One region of the Sodalis glossinidius str. 'morsitans' genome, then DNA from elsewhere that is predicted to be linked to it. Evidence: predicted binding sites of a transcription regulator. Region 1 holds the regulator's gene; each other region holds the start of a gene.
The links. The regulator CRP, encoded in region 1, controls carbon source genes, mostly activating them, when cyclic AMP is high. The targets are predictions, from matches to a motif close to ATGTGANNNNNNTCACAT.
Positions count from the first base shown of each region.

Region 2: a site for CRP is predicted at 2,247-2,264, ahead of mlc (sugar metabolism global transcriptional regulator Mlc). Genes of this name have one in related genera too.
Region 3: a site for CRP is predicted at 2,686-2,703, ahead of SGP1_RS13735 (sugar transporter). Genes of this name have one in related genera too.
Region 4: a site for CRP is predicted at 2,312-2,329, ahead of azuC (stress response protein AzuC). Genes of this name have one in related genera too.

Region 1 is NC_007712.1:3,948,989-3,953,361, reverse strand. It holds gene SGP1_RS36880 (FUSC family protein) at 1-586, opposite strand, end outside; gene SGP1_RS36875 (FUSC family membrane protein) at 973-1,296, opposite strand; gene SGP1_RS36870 (FUSC family membrane protein) at 1,247-1,777, opposite strand; gene crp (cAMP-activated global transcriptional regulator CRP) at 1,829-2,461, opposite strand; gene SGP1_RS20960 (OsmC family protein) at 2,778-3,185, shown strand; gene SGP1_RS20955 (phosphoribulokinase) at 3,232-4,098, opposite strand; gene SGP1_RS20950 (YheU family protein) at 4,219-4,373, opposite strand, start outside.
Region 2 is NC_007712.1:2,450,607-2,454,979, forward strand. It holds gene SGP1_RS12975 (MFS transporter) at 1-1,102, opposite strand, end outside; partial or broken gene SGP1_RS12980 (LysR family transcriptional regulator) at 1,296-2,194, shown strand; gene mlc (sugar metabolism global transcriptional regulator Mlc) at 2,357-3,574, shown strand; partial or broken gene bioD (dethiobiotin synthase) at 3,692-4,354, shown strand.
Region 3 is NC_007712.1:2,602,735-2,607,107, reverse strand. It holds partial or broken gene SGP1_RS13745 (heavy metal response regulator transcription factor) at 1-153, opposite strand, end outside; gene SGP1_RS13740 (alpha/beta hydrolase) at 192-827, opposite strand; gene SGP1_RS35715 (hypothetical protein) at 781-939, opposite strand; gene SGP1_RS13735 (sugar transporter) at 1,340-2,575, opposite strand; partial or broken gene SGP1_RS13730 (sugar kinase) at 3,042-3,994, opposite strand; gene SGP1_RS13725 (DeoR family transcriptional regulator) at 4,004-4,373, opposite strand, start outside.
Region 4 is NC_007712.1:1,297,981-1,302,353, reverse strand. It holds partial or broken gene SGP1_RS36195 (hypothetical protein) at 143-268, shown strand; gene SGP1_RS06680 (hypothetical protein) at 401-1,171, shown strand; gene SGP1_RS31135 (hypothetical protein) at 1,255-1,470, opposite strand; gene SGP1_RS29270 (hypothetical protein) at 1,487-1,786, opposite strand; gene SGP1_RS06670 (hypothetical protein) at 1,783-2,046, opposite strand; gene azuC (stress response protein AzuC) at 2,385-2,468, shown strand; gene SGP1_RS06665 (helix-turn-helix domain-containing protein) at 2,570-2,896, opposite strand; gene SGP1_RS06660 (helix-turn-helix domain-containing protein) at 2,988-3,239, shown strand; gene SGP1_RS06655 (DMT family transporter) at 3,272-4,231, opposite strand; partial or broken gene SGP1_RS06650 (AraC family transcriptional regulator) at 4,308-4,373, opposite strand, start outside.

The DNA of each region.
Region 1 (4,373 bases):
CGTTGATATATTCCACAATAAACTGACTGTGGGTGACCCACAGGCGCATATCGCTCAGGTACCGGGAGTTAAACCCTAGCTCCTGCATAGCCTGGCTTAGGGAAGTGAACAGGGCATTATGCGCCTGATTGACCCGCATGCGGGCATAGGCCAACGCCGGCGCGGTGGGGTCAGGTTGCAGCAGCAACCGTAGCGCTTCCTGATCGCGCTCCAGCGCCTGGTGGGCGTTTTTGCGCAGCAGACCGCTCTGCCATTGCGGCCACAGCCATAGCGTGCCGCCAAACGCCAGCATACAGCCAATCAAGGTATCGACCAGCCGCGGCAGCAGGAAATGCGCGCCGTTTAACGACAGCAGTTGCAGGGTATACACGGTCACTAGCGTCATGCCGGTCATCGCCAGACCGTAATTTTTACGCAGCACCAAATAGCCGGCAAGCGTCACCAGCAGCATGCCGGTCAGGATAACGCCATCGCCCATCTGCAACTGGAGCGTCCCCGTGGCGATGACCAAGCACGCCAGGGTGCCCAGCGCCCGATGCTGAATGCGCACCCGGGTAGCGTTATAGCCATTCTGGCTGACAAACATGATAGTCATCAAGATCCAATAGGGTTTCGGTAGGTTGAACACCAGGCCCAGACTACTGCCGACAGCCAGCATAAGGCCTAGGCGGGCGGCATTACGCAGCGCCATGGATTTAAGGGAACAATAAATTTTCAGCGCCGGCCAGAACGGCAAACGCTGCTGGTTATCCGCCATCACATCACGACGATAAAGAGGACGTTGGGAGCGCAACAGGCGGTAGATGCGGCTGAAATGGAAATAGCAGAACTGGCCTACCGGATTATCCGGATTGGTGGCGGGCGATCTTTTCCAGCGCCGACAGGCCGGCATCGGCAGAAAAACGGTCAGGCGGGCGATGATAAAGAATATCGTCCGCCAAGACGCGCAGCCGGGCGGCGGCGACACGCGCGTTATAGCGCAATACCCGCCTCGGCGTGGCTTTGCTGCACCAGCTTTTGCACTTCGTCCGGCTGGTGCAGGTTCACCGCGATATGCTCTTGTAAATCCAGCGCAACCTGGAAGGCGCGTAGCAGTTTCTTGTACTGGGTGAGATGGTTAGCGGAGAGCATATGCAACTGCTGATACACTTGCGATATCTGGTCGATAACTTTCTGCTGGCGGGCAAACAGCGGCGGCAGCGCGCTGTCGGGATCGGTATGCTGAGTCAGCAGGCTGTATTTTGCTTCAATATAATCCGCTAGCTCTCGGTACAGCAAACTGAGCGCTTCGCGCATCGGCTGCTCTTGCCACAGCCGGAACCACAGCGCGTTGAACAGCCCATACCAGGCGGGGTCCCCGCACATAGAGCAGCGGTGGCAGCCAGAGCGGCACATTGCCGGTCAGTCCCAGGGTAAATACCGCAGCGATAAGCGATGCCGGCAGCAGGAGGCCATGCAGCGGACTGATTTCGCCGCTGACGCCGAACAGGAGCGCCAGGCCCAACATGACAAACGGCAGCGGGGCGCCGTGCGCCAACAGCAACTGGATAAATATACTGCTCAGGGCAAACAGCGAGCCGCCGACGGCCAGCCGTTTAAAGAAACGCTTATGGAGCTGATCCAGGCCGGCGATGTTACAGCAGGCGGGCACCAGAGAGAACAGCAGCCCCTGTTGCAGACTGTTGAACATTAGGCCGATAGCGACCGGCAGGCACAGGACTATCGTTTGCCTCAGGGCATAATTTACTTCGGGGTGATAAATGAGTCTGCGCCACATAAGTCAACTAAAGGGGCGTGGCCGTCCTGACCATGCCCGTGGTGAGAGAGATTAGCGGGTACCGTAAACGACAATGGTTTTTCCGTGGGCGGAGATGAGATTCTGATCCTCAAGCATTTTCAAAATACGGCCGACCGTTTCCCGTGAACAGCCGACAATCTGGCCGATTTCCTGCCGGGTAATTTTGATTTGCATACCGTCCGGATGGGTCATGGCGTCCGGCTGCTTGGCCAGGTTCAGCAATGTTTGCGCGATTCGCCCGGTCACATCCAGGAAGGCCAGGTTGCCGACTTTCTCTGAGGTTACCTGAAGGCGGCTGGCCATTTGTGAAGACAGACGCATCAAGATGTCGGGATTCACCTGGATCAACTGGCGAAATTTCTTATAGGAGATTTCCGCCACTTCACAGGCCGTTTTCGCCCGCACCCAGGCGCTGCGCTCCTGCCCTTCTTCAAACAACCCCAGCTCGCCGATAAAATCGCCCTGATTAAGATAGGAAAGGATCATCTCCTTACCCTCTTCATCCTTGATAAGCACCGCGACGGAGCCTTTGACGATGTAGTAGAGCGTTTCAGCCTTTTCACCCTGGTGAATCAACGTACTCTTCGATGGATACTTATGAATATGGCAATGAGACAGGAACCATTCGAGAGTCGGGTCTGTTTGCGGTTTGCCAAGAACCATTCGCTGTTATCCTCTTTTGTCATCGCTGTCCTGTGTCAGGAGCAACGTATTCCCTGTAATGTAAGGTGTTATTATGATGTCATTCCGTTCATAAACGGAACCTATAAAGGGAACTTATCAGGTCCAATGTTGGTGACGTTTCGATCGCTCTCTTGCTCTTTCACTGTCAGTGAGTTCGATCCTGCCTTGTTTTTAGCATAGCTTTGAGAGGCTGTCTTGTATTGTCTCGCTTCAGCATGATGCATCTGCGGTTACATTGCCAGTTTGCCGGCAAAAAGGTAGTCTTTCATAAAGAATTTTATCAGGAGTTAACGCTATGCAAGCGCGAGTGAAGTGGGTGGAAGGGCTGTCATTTATCGGCGAATCCGCCTCGGGCCATCAGATTATCATGGATGGCAACAGCGGCGAAAAGGCCCCCAGCCCGATGGAAATGCTGCTGATGTCCGCCGGCGGCTGTAGCGCTATTGACGTGGTATCGATTCTGCAAAAGGGCCGCGCCGACGTGCGCGACTGCGAGGTCAAACTGACGTCGACCCGCCGCGAAGAAGCGCCGCGCCTGTTTACCCATATTAATCTGCATTTCGTTGTCACCGGCCGCGACCTGACGGACAAGATCGTGGAGCGGGCGGTCGCGCTTTCGGCGGAAAAGTACTGTTCGGTATCGCTGATGTTGGGCAAAGCCGCCACTATTACGCACAGCTTCGAGGTGCGTAATCTCGACTGAGAACAGGGATTGGCGTCGCCTGCAACGGGGACGCCATCGTTGCCCTTTAGCGAATTCGTTTTCCTTCCAGCAATTGTTTGACCAGCGGCGCCATAATCAATTCCATTGCCAGACCCATTTTGCCACCCGGCACCACCAGCGTGTTGATGTTGGAAATAAACCATCCCTGCAGCATGGCCAATAAATAGGGAAAGTCGATGTCGTCCAGGTCGCGGAAGTGAATGACGACAAAACTTTCGTACAATGACGGAATCGCTTTAGCTGCAAAGGGATTGGATGTGTCCACCGTCGGCACCCGCTGAAAGTTGATATGGGTACGGGAAAATTGCGGCGTGATAAAATTGATGTAATCTTCCATGGAGCGCACCACGGAATCCATAACGGCTTCGTGTGAATGACCACGTTCATTAGTATCGCGCACCAATTTTTGGATCCACTCCAGGTTGACTATCGGCACCACGCCCACCAGCAAATCCACATGGCGCGCAACATCATTTTGTTCGGTCACGACGCCGCCGTGCAGCCCTTCGTAAAAGAGAACATCGGTCGGCTCCGGCAGTGGCTGCCAGGGGGTAAAGGTACCAAGTACCTGATTATAGGGAACCGCTTCGCCATAGGTATGCAAGTATTTACGCGCTTGTCCGCGCCCGCTTTCCCCATAATGGTAAAACGTTCTCTCCAGTAGGTCGAAGTTATTCGCATCCGGGCCGAAATAACTCACGTGCCGGCCTAAATCACGCGCTTTACGAATAGCCAGATCCATTTCCGGCCGGGTGAAGTGGTGAAAGCTGTCGCCTTCCAGCTCCGCGGCGCGGATAGTTAATTGCTGAAAGATTTTGCGAAAAGCCAGGCTGGTGGTGGTACCGGCGCCGCTGGAGCCGGTGACCCTAATAATGTTGATAACCTCTGTCAAATGACGTGCGGTCGGGCGCAGGTTATCGTTATCACGTTTGGCACCGCAGGGCCACCGCGAGGCTTGCTCGTTTCCGCCGTGCGTTAGCCGGGAGCGGGGTTGACCGCACCGGCGGCGCCGCTAATAGGGACGATATTGGCCGCGCGGCATAATGTTAATGCTTTCATGCAGTTCCGACCACACCAGCACCGCTTCGCCGGATTGCACCTGGCGTAACACATCCGCGACCTTTTGCTGCAGGCTTTTTTCCTGTAAGCCATAATCCGTGCCTTCGC
Region 2 (4,373 bases), 1.5 Mb from region 1:
CCAGCGTCCCGGCGGTACTCGAACCCAGATAGTAACAAAACAAATACAGCGAAGACGCCTGACCTTTGGCGCGCCGCGCGCGCCGGCCAATCCATCCACTGGCGACGGAGTGGGCGGCAAAAAAACCGCCGGCGAACAGCATCATGCCGACGAAAATCGCCGCCAGTGGCTTGGCCAGCGTTAGCAATAGACCGGCAATCATAATCATGATCGCCACCATCATGACCGGTCCGCGGCCGTAATGCCCGGTAAGCGCGCCGGCCTTTGGCGAACTCCAGGAGCCGGTTAAATAGACGACCGACAATAATCCTACTACCGCCTGGCTAAGCAGCCAGGGCGGGGAGAGCAGGCGATAGCCGATGTAGTTAAACAACGTAACAAAAGCGCCCATCAGCAAAAAGCCTTCGATAAACAGAAGCGGCAGGCCCTTGTCACGCCAGTGCAAGTGGAAATTGATTGCCAAGTTGCGGGGTTTCAGCGAGGTCGGCCTGAAATGGCGCGAGGCGGGCAATATACGCCAGAACATCACTGCGGCCAGTAAAGCGCCCAGTCCGATAAAACCCACCGCTATACGCCAGGAAAACAAATCGGTCATGACGCCGCTTAATAACCGGCCGCTCATGCCGCCGATAGAGTTGCCACTAATATAAAGCCCCATGGAAAACGCCACTACGCTCGGGTGTATCTCTTCGCTAAGATAGGTCATCGCCACAGCGGCGACGCCGCTTAGCGACAACCCAATACAGGCTCGCGTCAAGAGAATACCCTGCCAACTAGTTATGAAAGCGCTGCAAATTGTAAAACTGGCAGCCAGTATCAAGGCCACCACCATGACCGATTTACGGCCCACGGCGTCAGACAAGGGGCCGGTAAACAAAAGACCCAGCGCCATCGTGCCGGTGGAGACCGACAGCGAAAGACTACTGGCGGCGGGGGAAACGCCGAAATCCGCCGAGAGCACCGGCAAGATAGGTTGTACGCAATAGAGCAGGGCGAAGGTCGCCAGGCCGGCGGAAAACAGGGCCAGTGTGAGCTGGATAAATTGCGGGGTACCGCGTTTGATGTACAGTGATCGGGACGGTGCAGCAACGGGCTGGGCGATTAGGGTCGCCGGCGCGTCCGGCGCTGACGACGTCGTGCGCGAAAAGGTGTTCACGATAAATCCTTAATGCCAACATCATGCAGGGTTAACAGTAACGGCAGGGGCCGCTAACTAGATGAATCGTTTAATAAGGATAGGAAACGGCGATTTTTTTGTCTAATATATTAACAATAATAATTAATATATTTAAAATATTAATATTGAGTTTAGGCATTTACGTTATTTCATCGCGGTCGCCGAGACGCTACATTTCGGCCGCGCCGCCGAAAAATTGCATATCTCGCAGCCGCCGCTAAGCCAGCAGATCCAGATCCTGGAGCAGCAGGTGGGAGCATTGCTGTTGGAACGCAACAATCGCAATGTCAGGCTGACGCCGGCCGGACGCCAGTTCCTAGAACAGGCGTGGCAAATCATTGCTCAGGTTAATCAGGCAGCGGATCGCGCAGCGAGGGTCCACCGCGGGGAATTGGGCGAGGTCACTATCGGTTTTACCGCCTCGGCGCCTTTTATCAAATCCATTTCGGCCAGCCTATTGGCATTTCGCCAGCAGCATCCCGATGTGCATATCCAGATGGTAGATACCAATACCAAGCAGCAGATTGAACCCTTGCTTACCGGTAAGCTCGACATCGGTATCATGCGCAACACGCCGCTGCCCGAGACGCTGGATTATCAGCTGCTGCTGCGCGAACCGCTCATTGCGGTGGTGCACCAAGATCATCCCCTTGCCAGCGTCGCCGGCGAAAGCATCACGGTACGCCAGCTGGCGGATGAGCCCTTTGTTTTTTTCGACCGCAAGGTCGGTACCGCGCGCTGTATGATGAAATTTTACTGCTGCTCAAACGCTACGATATCGATCCCTATATCACCCAGGAAGTTGGCGAAGCCATGACTATCGTCGGTCTGGTCGCGGCCAGGCTGGGCGTATCGATACTGCCGGCGTCGTTTCTGCGTATCAAGATTGACAGTGTGCGTTATCTAGCGCTGCAGGAGCCCGACGCCAAAACCGAAGTCTGGTTGGTCACCAACCGACAGCGCGCCCTGTCGGCGTCGGCGCAGCGTATGATAGGACTCATGCTGCAGCGGCAGTAGTTTTCCGTACCGGACGCCGCAAAGCAGGGGGGCGCCAGCGCCAAGGATAAATATGTGCAGCAAATCACATTTCCAATCAAATAGTTGACGGCTAAACGTAAAAGTTTCACCATAACCCTAATCTTTTTATTTTATAGCGTGAAAAATAGCGGGAGCGGGTCAGTGATTGGCATTGGTCAACCCGGGCATATTGATCAAATTAAACAGGCGAATGTGGGAGCGGTGTACCGTCTGATTGATACGTATGGTCCAGTCTCCCGTATCACGCTGTCCAAATACGCGCGTTTAGCACCCGCAAGTATCACTAAAATCGTGCGTGAGCTGATGGAAGCGCACCTGGTGGGGGAAACGGAATACCAGGAAAACGGCTTGCGTGGAAGGCCGGCGATTGGCGTGGTGGTGGAGACGCAAGCCTGGCATTTTTTGTCGTTACATATCAGCCACGGCAGCCTCTCGCTGTCACTGCGTGAATTGTCCAGTAAACTGGTGGTGGAAGACACCGTTCCGTTGCCGTCGCAAGCACCCTTGCCGTTACTGACCCGTCTCATTGCCGAAGTGGATGCCTTCTTCAACCGCCATCAGTGTCAGTTGGAGCGATTGACGGCAATCGCCGTGACGGTGCCCGGTATTATCGACGCGCAGGCCGGCGTCATCCACCGTATGCCCTGGTATGAGGTGTGTGATATGCCGTTGGGTGATGTTCTCAGCAGCCACATCGGCGTACCGGTATATCTGCAGCATGATATTTGCGCCTGGACCATGGCCGAAGCGCTCTACGGCGCGGCGCAGGGATGCAACGACATCATACAAATCGTTATTGATCATAATGTCGGCGCCGGCGTGATAATCGGCGGCCGTTTGCTGCACGGCGGCAGCCAAACGTTGGTGGAAATCGGTCATACGCAGATCGATCCCGATGGCAGGCGATGTTATTGCGGTAATCGCGGCTGCCTTGAAACCGTCGCCGGCATGGAAAGCATCTTTGAACACACCCGCCAGCGGCTGAAGCGCCAGCCGGACTCGCCGCTCAACGGTGTCAGCTTAAGAGTGGACCGCTTGTGCAGCGCAGCGCTGGCCGGTGACCGCGTGGCGCAGGATGTCATCACCGGCGTCGGGCTTAACGTGGGGCGTATTCTGGCGATGATGGTAAATGTATTTAATCCGGAAAAAATTTTGGTGGGATCGCCGCTTAACGTTGCGGCGTCAATCCTCTATCCAGTCATCCAGCGTTGCATCCAGCAACAATCGCTGCCGGATTACAGCCGGCGGATACAAATTCAGGCAACCCGTTTTAGCAATCATGGCACCATGCCCGGCGCGGCGCTGGTGAAAGATGCACTTTACGATGGTTCACTTTTGCTAAAGCTGATGCAGGGGTAAAACCGCCAAAATATTGAGCTAACGCAAGCCACACCTCGCCGCAATGACGTACATTCCTCTCTGATCCTCCCGCGAAATTTTATCAAGTCTAATGGATTACGACAGTCTGGAGTTGCCATGTTGAAACATATGTTTGTCACCGGTACGGATACCGCCGTGGGTAAGACTGTTGTCGCGCGCGCACTATTGCAGCATTTGGCGGCGAGCCATTTCACGACAGTCGGTTATAAACCGATTGCCGAAAGCAACCTGATGACCGCCGAGGGGCTGCGCAACCACGATGCGCTCGTGTTGCAGACGTCGTCCTCGTTGGAACGGCCTTACAGTGATGTCAATCTGCTGCTGCTCCCCGAGGCCGCCGCCGGCTGTTTCACCGGCGCTGCGGTGGATTATGAGGCCATGAGCCGCGGACTACGGCATCTCTCTGCGCTGGCGGATATGGTTGTGGTGGACGGCAATTGCGGTTGGCGCGCGATTATGAACGATTATCGGCCTTACTCTGAGTGGATCATTCGCGAGCGTTTACCCGTGGTGCTGGTGATCGGCATCAAGCTTGGCTGTATCAGCCATGCGAAGCTGACCGCTGAGGCTATCCTCAACGACGGTCTGCCGCTGTTGGGCTGGGTCGCTAACCGCATCAATCCCAGATTGGCGCACTACGCCGAAGTTCTGAGCGTGCTAAATCACATCATACCGGCGCCGCAGTTGGGTGAGTTGCCTTATTTGCCGCGTGCAGAGCAGCGGGATTTGGCTAAATTTACCGACTTAACGCCGCTGAACGTCGCGGCGCCAACGCGAC
Region 3 (4,373 bases), 1.3 Mb from region 1:
ATCGAGCAGAATCAGATCGTAATAATACTCCTCGGCCATAAATACCCCCTCGCGGCCGTTGACCGCCACATCGACGACATAACCAGACTCGGTTAAACCGCTGCGCATGTACTCCCGTGCTTTAGGTTCATCATCAATGACCAATATTTTCATCATTTACTCCGTCGCATCAGGAGAGGGTGCGCAGCGGCCTACTCAATCAATGCCGCAACCTCTTTAGGATGGGATTCATACACCGAATGGCTGTCGCCGGCAACTTCTACCATATGGCTCTTGGCGCGCTGAGCGTACATCCGTTCAAAGTCGGGATTAATGATTTTGTCCGCTTTCGCAACCATGTACCAGCTGGGTTTGGTTTTCCAGGCTGGATTATCGATGGTGGTGGAGAAAATGGCCTCTGCGATCGGCATCTGCGCCTGTGCTTCAAACATGGCCTGTTTGGCGGGCAGGTCAGCCGCGAAATCGCCGGGGTAATTTGCCGGCGCCAGCATCATATATCCGTCAGGCGTTTTCACAGGGTGCGCGCTGTTGGGGTATTTTTTGCCATTGCCGCCGCTGGATTCGCCGACGTCGAGCGCGTGGGCGGCGATATAGACCAAACCGGCGACATGTGAATCATTGCCCGCTTCGCTAATAATCGTGCTGCCGTAGCTGTGGCCGATCAGAATCACCGGGCCGTCTTGCTGAGCCAGGACGCGTTGGGTGGCGGCGACATCTTCTTTGAACGAGGTCAGCGGTTCCTGAACCAGAGTCACTTTATAACCATCTTGCGTTAGAATGTCATAGACCGGACGCCAGCCCGCGCCGCCGACAAAGGCGCCGTGCACCAGAACGATGTTTTTTTACGTTTTCGGCCTGTGCTGCGGTGCTGACGCCCGCCATCAGACAGACGCTGGAGAGGGCGATAATTTTAATGGATTGACCGAGGGTCAGTTTCATAACATGTTCCTCTAGTTGGTAAGTATAGGTGTTCATTTCATAGAAGAGTGTAGGCTGGTGAAACTGACCGCGGCATGAGCGAGTTATGACAAAAGTATGACGTTGCCGGCGACGGCTAAAAGCCAGGGCAAGATAGCGGCCGGCGTCAGAGGAGACATGTCTCCTCTGACACCTGACGCGCCACAAGCGCTAAGGTGCCTGCTGCCCGGGGCCTCGCGCGGGCGTCATCATGCCTGCTGTCTGGGGCCTCACGCAGGGCGTCAGTATGCCGATGCAGCTTGAAAGTGCTTCGCGCAGGTATCGACCTTTCGCGGTGGCCGGCATGGCGCTCCGCCAACCGCCAACTCAGCATGCCAAGCCCTCCGGTAACGCCCGCCGGCGGCAGCGATGGTAACCTGCCTCACCCGAGGTTGATAAGGCGGAATACGTCGCGGTAGCGGCGAAATGCCCATATACACAGCGCCAGACCCAGCAAGGCAATCAGCGCGCCCACCAGGCCGATATCATCGATGGTGAAGAACAAGCTGACCTGATTCCCCAGTAATGCGCCGGCACCGATACCCAGATTGAAAATGCCGGAAAACAGGGCCATAGCGACATCAGTGGCATCCTGCGCCATGCCGAGGACTTTCACCTGAAGACTCAGGGCGAGGGCGGTCATGGCCATGCTCCAGATAACGCACAACAACGCGATAGCGAGATTATGCGGCGCCAGCGGCAGCAGTAACAGCAGGCAAATCATCAGACAGAAAATAACGCCCATCAATAGCGCGGTAGGGTGACGGTTGCCCAGGAATGAAAATACCAGGCTGCCGAGGATACCGGCGGCGCCGAACAGCAAAAGCAACATGGTGGTGAAGTTTTCGCCGGCGGAGGCCACGCGCTGCATGAAAGGTTCAATATAGCTGTAGGCGGTATAGTGGGCCGTTACCACCACTACAGTGATACCGTAAATGCTCACCAGCGCAGGGCGGCGAAACAGTGCCGGCACGCTGCTCAGGGAGCTTGAATGATTACTGGGCAAACGCGGCAGCAGACGCCACAGAAGCAGCATAATCGCCAGCGCGGTGATGCCGATAATGCCAAAGGTCATACGCCAGCCCAAATATTGGCCTATGAGTCTCCCCAGCGGCAGCCCCAGCACCATCGCCAGCACGGTGCCGGTGGTCAAAAGACTGAGTGATTGCTCTGATTTTCCTTTCGGGCCGACGCGAATAGCCAGCGAGGCGGTTATTGACCAAAACACCGCATGTGCCAGCGCTACTCCGATGCGTGAACACATCAACACCCAGAAATTCCAGGCGAAGGCGGTGAGCACATGGCTGGCGATGAACAGCGCGAACGTGCCCATCAGCAGGTTGCGTCGCTCCATCTGGCTTGACAACAGCATCAGCGGAAGCGACATCAGTGCTACCCCCCAAGCGTAAACGGTGATGATCAATCCCACCTGGGCCGGCGTCATGGCAAAACTGTCGGCGATATCGCTTAGAAGCCCGACGGGGACAAATTCGGTGGTATTAAAGATAAAGGCCGCCAGCGCCAGGCATAGCACCCGCAGCCAGGCTCTTGAGCGACTGGTACGAGGCGTAAACGGCGGGCGGGCCCGAGATTGGCGGGAAGAACGTGTCGTTTGCATTGAGATGGCAGCCAACAAAAAAGAAATTAGCGGAAAGCACCGGGTGGAGCATCGTCGTGGCAGCGGGGGCCTGCGACGCCCAGGCTGCATGATAACAGTTTACTCTTGTTATGTGATCTGTGCCGCGTTTTTTTGCGGTTTCAACGTGCTGAACTTAGTGCCGCGTTTTTTGCCTGGTGTTGAAGGAAAGGCGTCAATGTATGCTTTGCGACGCATGCGAAAGGGGATACGCCGCCCGCAAAGCCCAAAGCCCAAAGCCCAAAGCCCAAAGCCCAAAGCCCAAAGCCCAAAGCCCAAAGCCCAAAGCCCAAAGCCCAAAGCCCAAAGCCCAAAGCCCAAAGCCCAAAGCCCAAAGCCCCGTGCTGGGTGTTTCGTATTCTGTGCGTGGAGCTGCAGGTGTAAGGATGCGCCGATCGGCGACCCGCGGCGAGGGTTTGGCGGATAAGCGTCGAAACAGGCGCGCCGCTTATGCCAACACCAGTCGTTTAATCTCCTGCAGCGTAGAGATGCCCTCCATCGGCCCCTTGCGGGATACCGCCAGCGCGCCGCTGGCGTTGGCATAGGTCAGCGCCTCGCTGACCGGATAGCCGGCCAGCAGCAGGCTGACAAAAGTTGCGCCGAAACAGTCACCGGCGCCCGTGGGGTCTACCAGCGGGGTCTGGTAACCCGCGACATGCTGCTCCTGCAGTCCGCCCTGCCGCCACTGGTAATGGCTGGCGCCGTTGCCGCCCCGTTTGATGGTGACATGCTGCACGCCTCCCGCCAGCAGGTCGGCAACGATTGCCGCCTCCGACTGATTGCGGCCGTGGGCGAAATCAGTCATTTCCCTTTCGCTTGCAAAAAGATATCAGTGTATTTCAGAATGTAGTCGAAGGTCTAGCGCATCTCGGGGATATTCATCATCTCCTTGCAGATGTTGGGATCGAAGGAAACGGTTCCCTGATTGGCTTTGACTATCTGAATCACCTTGCGCATGGCGTCAATGATACGTAACGAAAACAGCGATGACCCCATAATATGAAAGTGCTGGCAGCGCTCAAGCAGGGCGGGCTGAATATGGTCTGGGGAGAGGAAACCGCAAGCGCTGCTGGGAATATTGAAGATAAAATCCTGCTCAAGGGGAGTGCGATAGCTGACGAAGGCGGTGCCGGTGGGCGCTTTGTCTACCCGGGTGATGCCTTCGGTTGCTACGCCCTCCTGGCGCAGCCGCTCGATATTAAGTTCGCCGAAATTGTCGTTGCCGACGCAGCCGAATAACAGGGAGCTGAAGCCCAAACGGGCGACCTGCGCGGCGAAGATGGCGGGCGCGCCGCTGGGATAGGGGCCGAGGAACTCCCCGGGCCGGGTGAAGCCCTGGTTATAGTTTTTACAGAGAAATTCCATCAGTAACTCACCCATGGTGCAGATGCTCACAGACATAGCGTCCCCTTAATCCCCAGTAGAATCCCGATTAGTCCAGGTAAAGCACTCGTTATTGCTGTAGCGGATGATGAAATCCGACTCGAACAATTGCTGTTGATAAAATCCGTTTACTGCTCCACATGTCACCAAATTGTCAAGCTGAGTCAATTGCCCGGCCGGCGCGTGATTACCCTCGGGCGGCGGATAACAGGTGACCAGCAGCGTTTTCAGCTGCGCCTTGTCGAGCACCCGTTGGTAATGGGGTGCCAACTGCGGCAGCTCGCCGCCGAGCGCGCCGGTAGCATCCAGCGATGTGGCCTGCAAAATACAGTGGGAGAGCGTGTAATGTTGTACGACTCTGTCCAGCGTTGTGCCCACCAGAACATGGCGGTTGCGG
Region 4 (4,373 bases), 1.5 Mb from region 1:
GGTCTGGCGGCGGTAAAAACCCGCTCGGCAGTCTTCTGCAATACGACAACCAGCCTCCTCTCCACTATCTCGCCTGGGGGGAACAGGCGCCGACGGCACCGGCTGATGATGCCGGTACAAACCTCTTGCCGGGTTATCTGCCCTGTGGCAGGGCGAGATCTTTGATGCACCGAGCGGCGGCTACTTTTTCGGTAACGGCTATCGGCTTTATCGTCCCGACCTCCAGGGCTTTACTACTCTGGATACGCTGCGACAGGGCGGAATTTCAGGCATTAACTGCTATCTTTACGGCCGCGGCGACCCGATCAACCGTTACGATCCCGATGGCCGCTTAAGCTGGAACGCTTGGGCGAATTATGCCTATGGCGCTGGCGCCACGTTGCTGGCCCAGGCAGTGTTTATGGCCGCCGGGCCAGTAGGTTTCGCTGCCGCGCTGACCTTGTCCGCCGCCGAATTGACCAGCGGTCTGCTCGCAATTGCCGCCGGCATGCTGGATCGCCAGCATCCGCACGCGGCCAGCGTATTGTCATTGTGTTCATTAGGCATTGCGCTGGCGGCCAGCGGTATCGGCGAAGCGGCCGCGGCCAAAGAGGCGTTGACAGTAGAAAGCGCGGGCTTTGCGCCGCGGCCCATTTACCACCTCAACGCCTCGGAGATGGGATTATACACCAACTACGCCAACCGGCGCATCCTGGCATTCCAGACCCATGGCGCGCCGACAGGCGCGCTATTGCAGGATCCCGGCGGTCAACTGGTTTCCGCCGCGACGATCGCGCGCGAGTACATACAGCCACTGCTGAATGTTGCCATGGAAATCGAGCAGCAGGTATTTTCACCCAATGAGCCGTTATTGCTCCTTGCCTGCTATGGCTCGCGCAGCGGTACGGCACGGGAGGTGGCCAATGTACTGTGCCGGCCGGTGGCAGCCTACGATAACGTGCTGTACACCATAAAGGCGATATTTGCCGAGGGCTGGATGGGCAGCGATGTAATGCCGCGCTATCAGGTGATCCATAACCCTCTACGGCGTTTATGGCTGCATATCAGTGGCCAGCCGATGCTTCAGTCGGCCAGCTATCAAATGGTCTATCCGGACGGCTTTGACGCCATGCAGCAGGGAACACTATCAGCCATCAACAACTTCGAGCGTCATTATTATGGACTAAATTAACGGCATGCCCCGTTAGAACGGACCGGCGGTCAAGACGCCGGCATTGCCCTTCCCCACGTGTAATCGCCCACCCGTCTGCGGGGTCAATAGGCAGCTCCTTGACCGGCATCAACCAGGCTGTCATAGCCGGGGATGCGATAGCGCGATTCGCGCCCCTGCGCCTTTGGCGGAGTGGGCCTATGTCCATCCCCCGAGAACCAACAGTTTCTCATGACGCTTTCATTATGCATCAGCAGAGCTCTCTTGGTGCGAGCGTCCAACAGGTCGATATCCCTGTCGGTAAGATACAGCGGCGTCACCTAACTGCAGCCGGTATCAACGATCGCCGGCAGCGTCGGGATAGCGCCACTTTTCCCGCAGCCGCTTATCAACATCACCAGCAGACAAACGAGTAATTTCATCCTTGATGTCCCCTGACGTTCTGGCAACCTCACTCTGCCGTTGAACGATATGCGCCACCGCTTCCCGCCTAGCCACCTCGCGCTGCACGTTGGCCCGCTTTTGCGCCGCGTCGCGCCCGCGCGCCCTGCCACAACCGAAAACCGCCATCAGTAACCCCATCATTCCCCCCAGCAGCGTGGCGAAGATGCCAGGGTGTGAGAACATCGCCATCATTGATTTTCTCCCGCCGGCTGGCAGGTCTCGGTGACCACGGCAGCAGTATCGGCGCGTTTATAGCCCAACGCCTTATCCATGGAGATTTTTTTGTTGAGAACGTTAGCCCCGACCGCCACACCGAAATACAGGCCGAACATCCATTCGCTTAGGCACAAATGGTAGGGATACCAGCAAATCACGCCGGTACAGGTTAAAAAGGCGATGGCCTGGGTCCATTTACTGAGCGAATAGCGGCCATGACCAACGCTTTTGAGCATACATGCAATCCCCATTACTTCCCTGCCGTTTGACGGCATGTCTGCATCATCCTGAGTTGTCTTGCCTCCTTCCCCGCTTGGCAGGGGAACAGCGTTTAATGTAGGAGCCGCAGAGCAAACCTCAGCGCAACGATTCAGGGGTGCCGTGTATGACCGCGCGCAGGTTTTCACGACGTTGCGGGTTGGCGCCAAGGAGGTCGAAACGAAGACGTAATGGGAACGGCGGGTAATTTTTATGTGACTTGAATCACAAAAAATTGCATTAATGTGACGAATATCATATTATAGGCGCATCAGAATTAAACATTGGCAACACACCGAACTGGTCGAGGAACAAGATGAAATTTCGTAACTTTATCAAAAAAATTCTGGCGTCCTATCTGAACACCGTCAAAGATGTACCGCCCGGCGCCATAATGTAATTCCGTCCTTGCGACAAATAAAAAAAGCTGCCACGGCAGCTTTTTTTATGTTTCGATTATTTTAATGGCCCGGCGCCTACCCGCACGTTGTCGCCATTGCCTCATTTTGCCCGCAGACGGCGCGCACATTGCATCACTTCCCCACGCCGCGGCTTCGCCAGCGCCAGAAAAATAAGCATCAACTCCGCTAACTCATCATCTTCGGTATACAGATAAGCGAGCGGCACCTCAAGCACCGTTGCCAAATGCTGGGCAATTTGAATATTGGCCTCATGGACGCCTTTCTCATAACGATTGATACGCGTACTGGCAACGAACTCATCGATACCCGCCGCAATACCCAATTGCTTTTGCGAAAGGCCCTTGGCCTGCCGTGCCTGTTTTAACCGGCGGCAAAAGACATCAAGATAAGAAGGTCGTGTGATCATAGCTACGATAATCGTAGTTTCGGCTTGTCATTATAACTACGAATAACGTAGTATTGTAGCAGGAGATTCAAAACCCACAGGAGATGTGTGCATGAAGGAAGACTGGCACAAGGCTGATATCATAGCTGCATTACGTAAACGCGGTACTTCCCTGGGCGCCCTGTCCCGCGCCTTTGGCTTAAGCTCCACGACGCTGTCTAACACACTGCATCGTCCATGGCCTAAGGGGGAAAGAGTGATAGCTGAAGTGATCGGCGTCCCGGCGGCCGAGATTTGGCCGAGCCGCTATTATGATCACACTGGCGCCCTACGGCCGAGAAAAGAGAAAGCCAAGGGCGCCTGAGTGCGGCCGTCGCCACCGCGGCCACCTGACGCTTAGAGTGAAACGATTTTTTCCACCTGCTCTGGTTTGATACTGACCGCATAGGCGACGCCGATAATCAGACACGCGATGCCGGTAAGGGACAACAGCGGCGGCCACGCCTGACGCAGCAAAAAGGTATAGGTCAGGCCGGCCAAGGTTTCAAAAACGATAAGCGGCCCCACCAGTACCGTGGGCAAGCGCTGGCTTGCCTCGTTCCAGCAAAAGGCACCCAGCCAGGAACACAGCAGTCCGATGGCGATCATCAGCGGCACGAACACCATTGGCCGCGGACCGAATGGCAAGGGGAACGCCTGATGGGTGAACCCCATTGCCAAGCAAATTACCCCATAGGCCACCGCCGCCAGCGGCAGAGTGGCAAGCCCCTGCGCCGTAGCCCAGGTAGTGGGTTTATGGCACGCATGGCGACGCAGCCAGCGCGCGTTACGCAGGGGATACCAGGTCCAGCACACCACGGCGATGAGCGCCAGAGCAATGCCGCTCAAATAACGCCACAAATCAAAAGGTTGCACGTTTTGTCTCAATTCAGCCGCATTCACGCACACCAGACCGGTGGCAATTAACAACAAGGCCGGCGACAAACGCCCCCAGGGCAATTTACCCTCGTCCCGTCCATAGGCGACATTGGCGCTTACCGCCAGCAACACCGGCAGCGTGCCGATGATCATGGTGGAAATCGGCGCCCCTGTGCGCTGTATGGAGCTGCTCAGACAGGTGTAATAAATCAGATTGCCGACCAGCGATAGTTTTACCGCCTCCAACCAGTCCTGTCGTTGCAGCCGCTTTAAGCGGTGCCGGTCATACCAGGCCATAGGCAAGGCAATGAGCCCGAAAGAAACATAGCGCCCCGCCGACTGCAGAACGCCGGGGTAATCCGGCACCAGCAGGGGTCCTACGAAAATCATTCCCCATAATAAGCCCGCGCCGAGCGCGAAAAATATCCCTGTTATCATCATGTTTCCTGTTTTTTGTTAGGATCATCTCTGATTGTGCCCGGTGCTAACAGCAAAATATTGTATGAGATTGCGGTCAGCGTGCCGCCGGTAGCACCTGTTTTTGATAGCGAACCGGTGTAGTGCCATAACGTAACGCGAA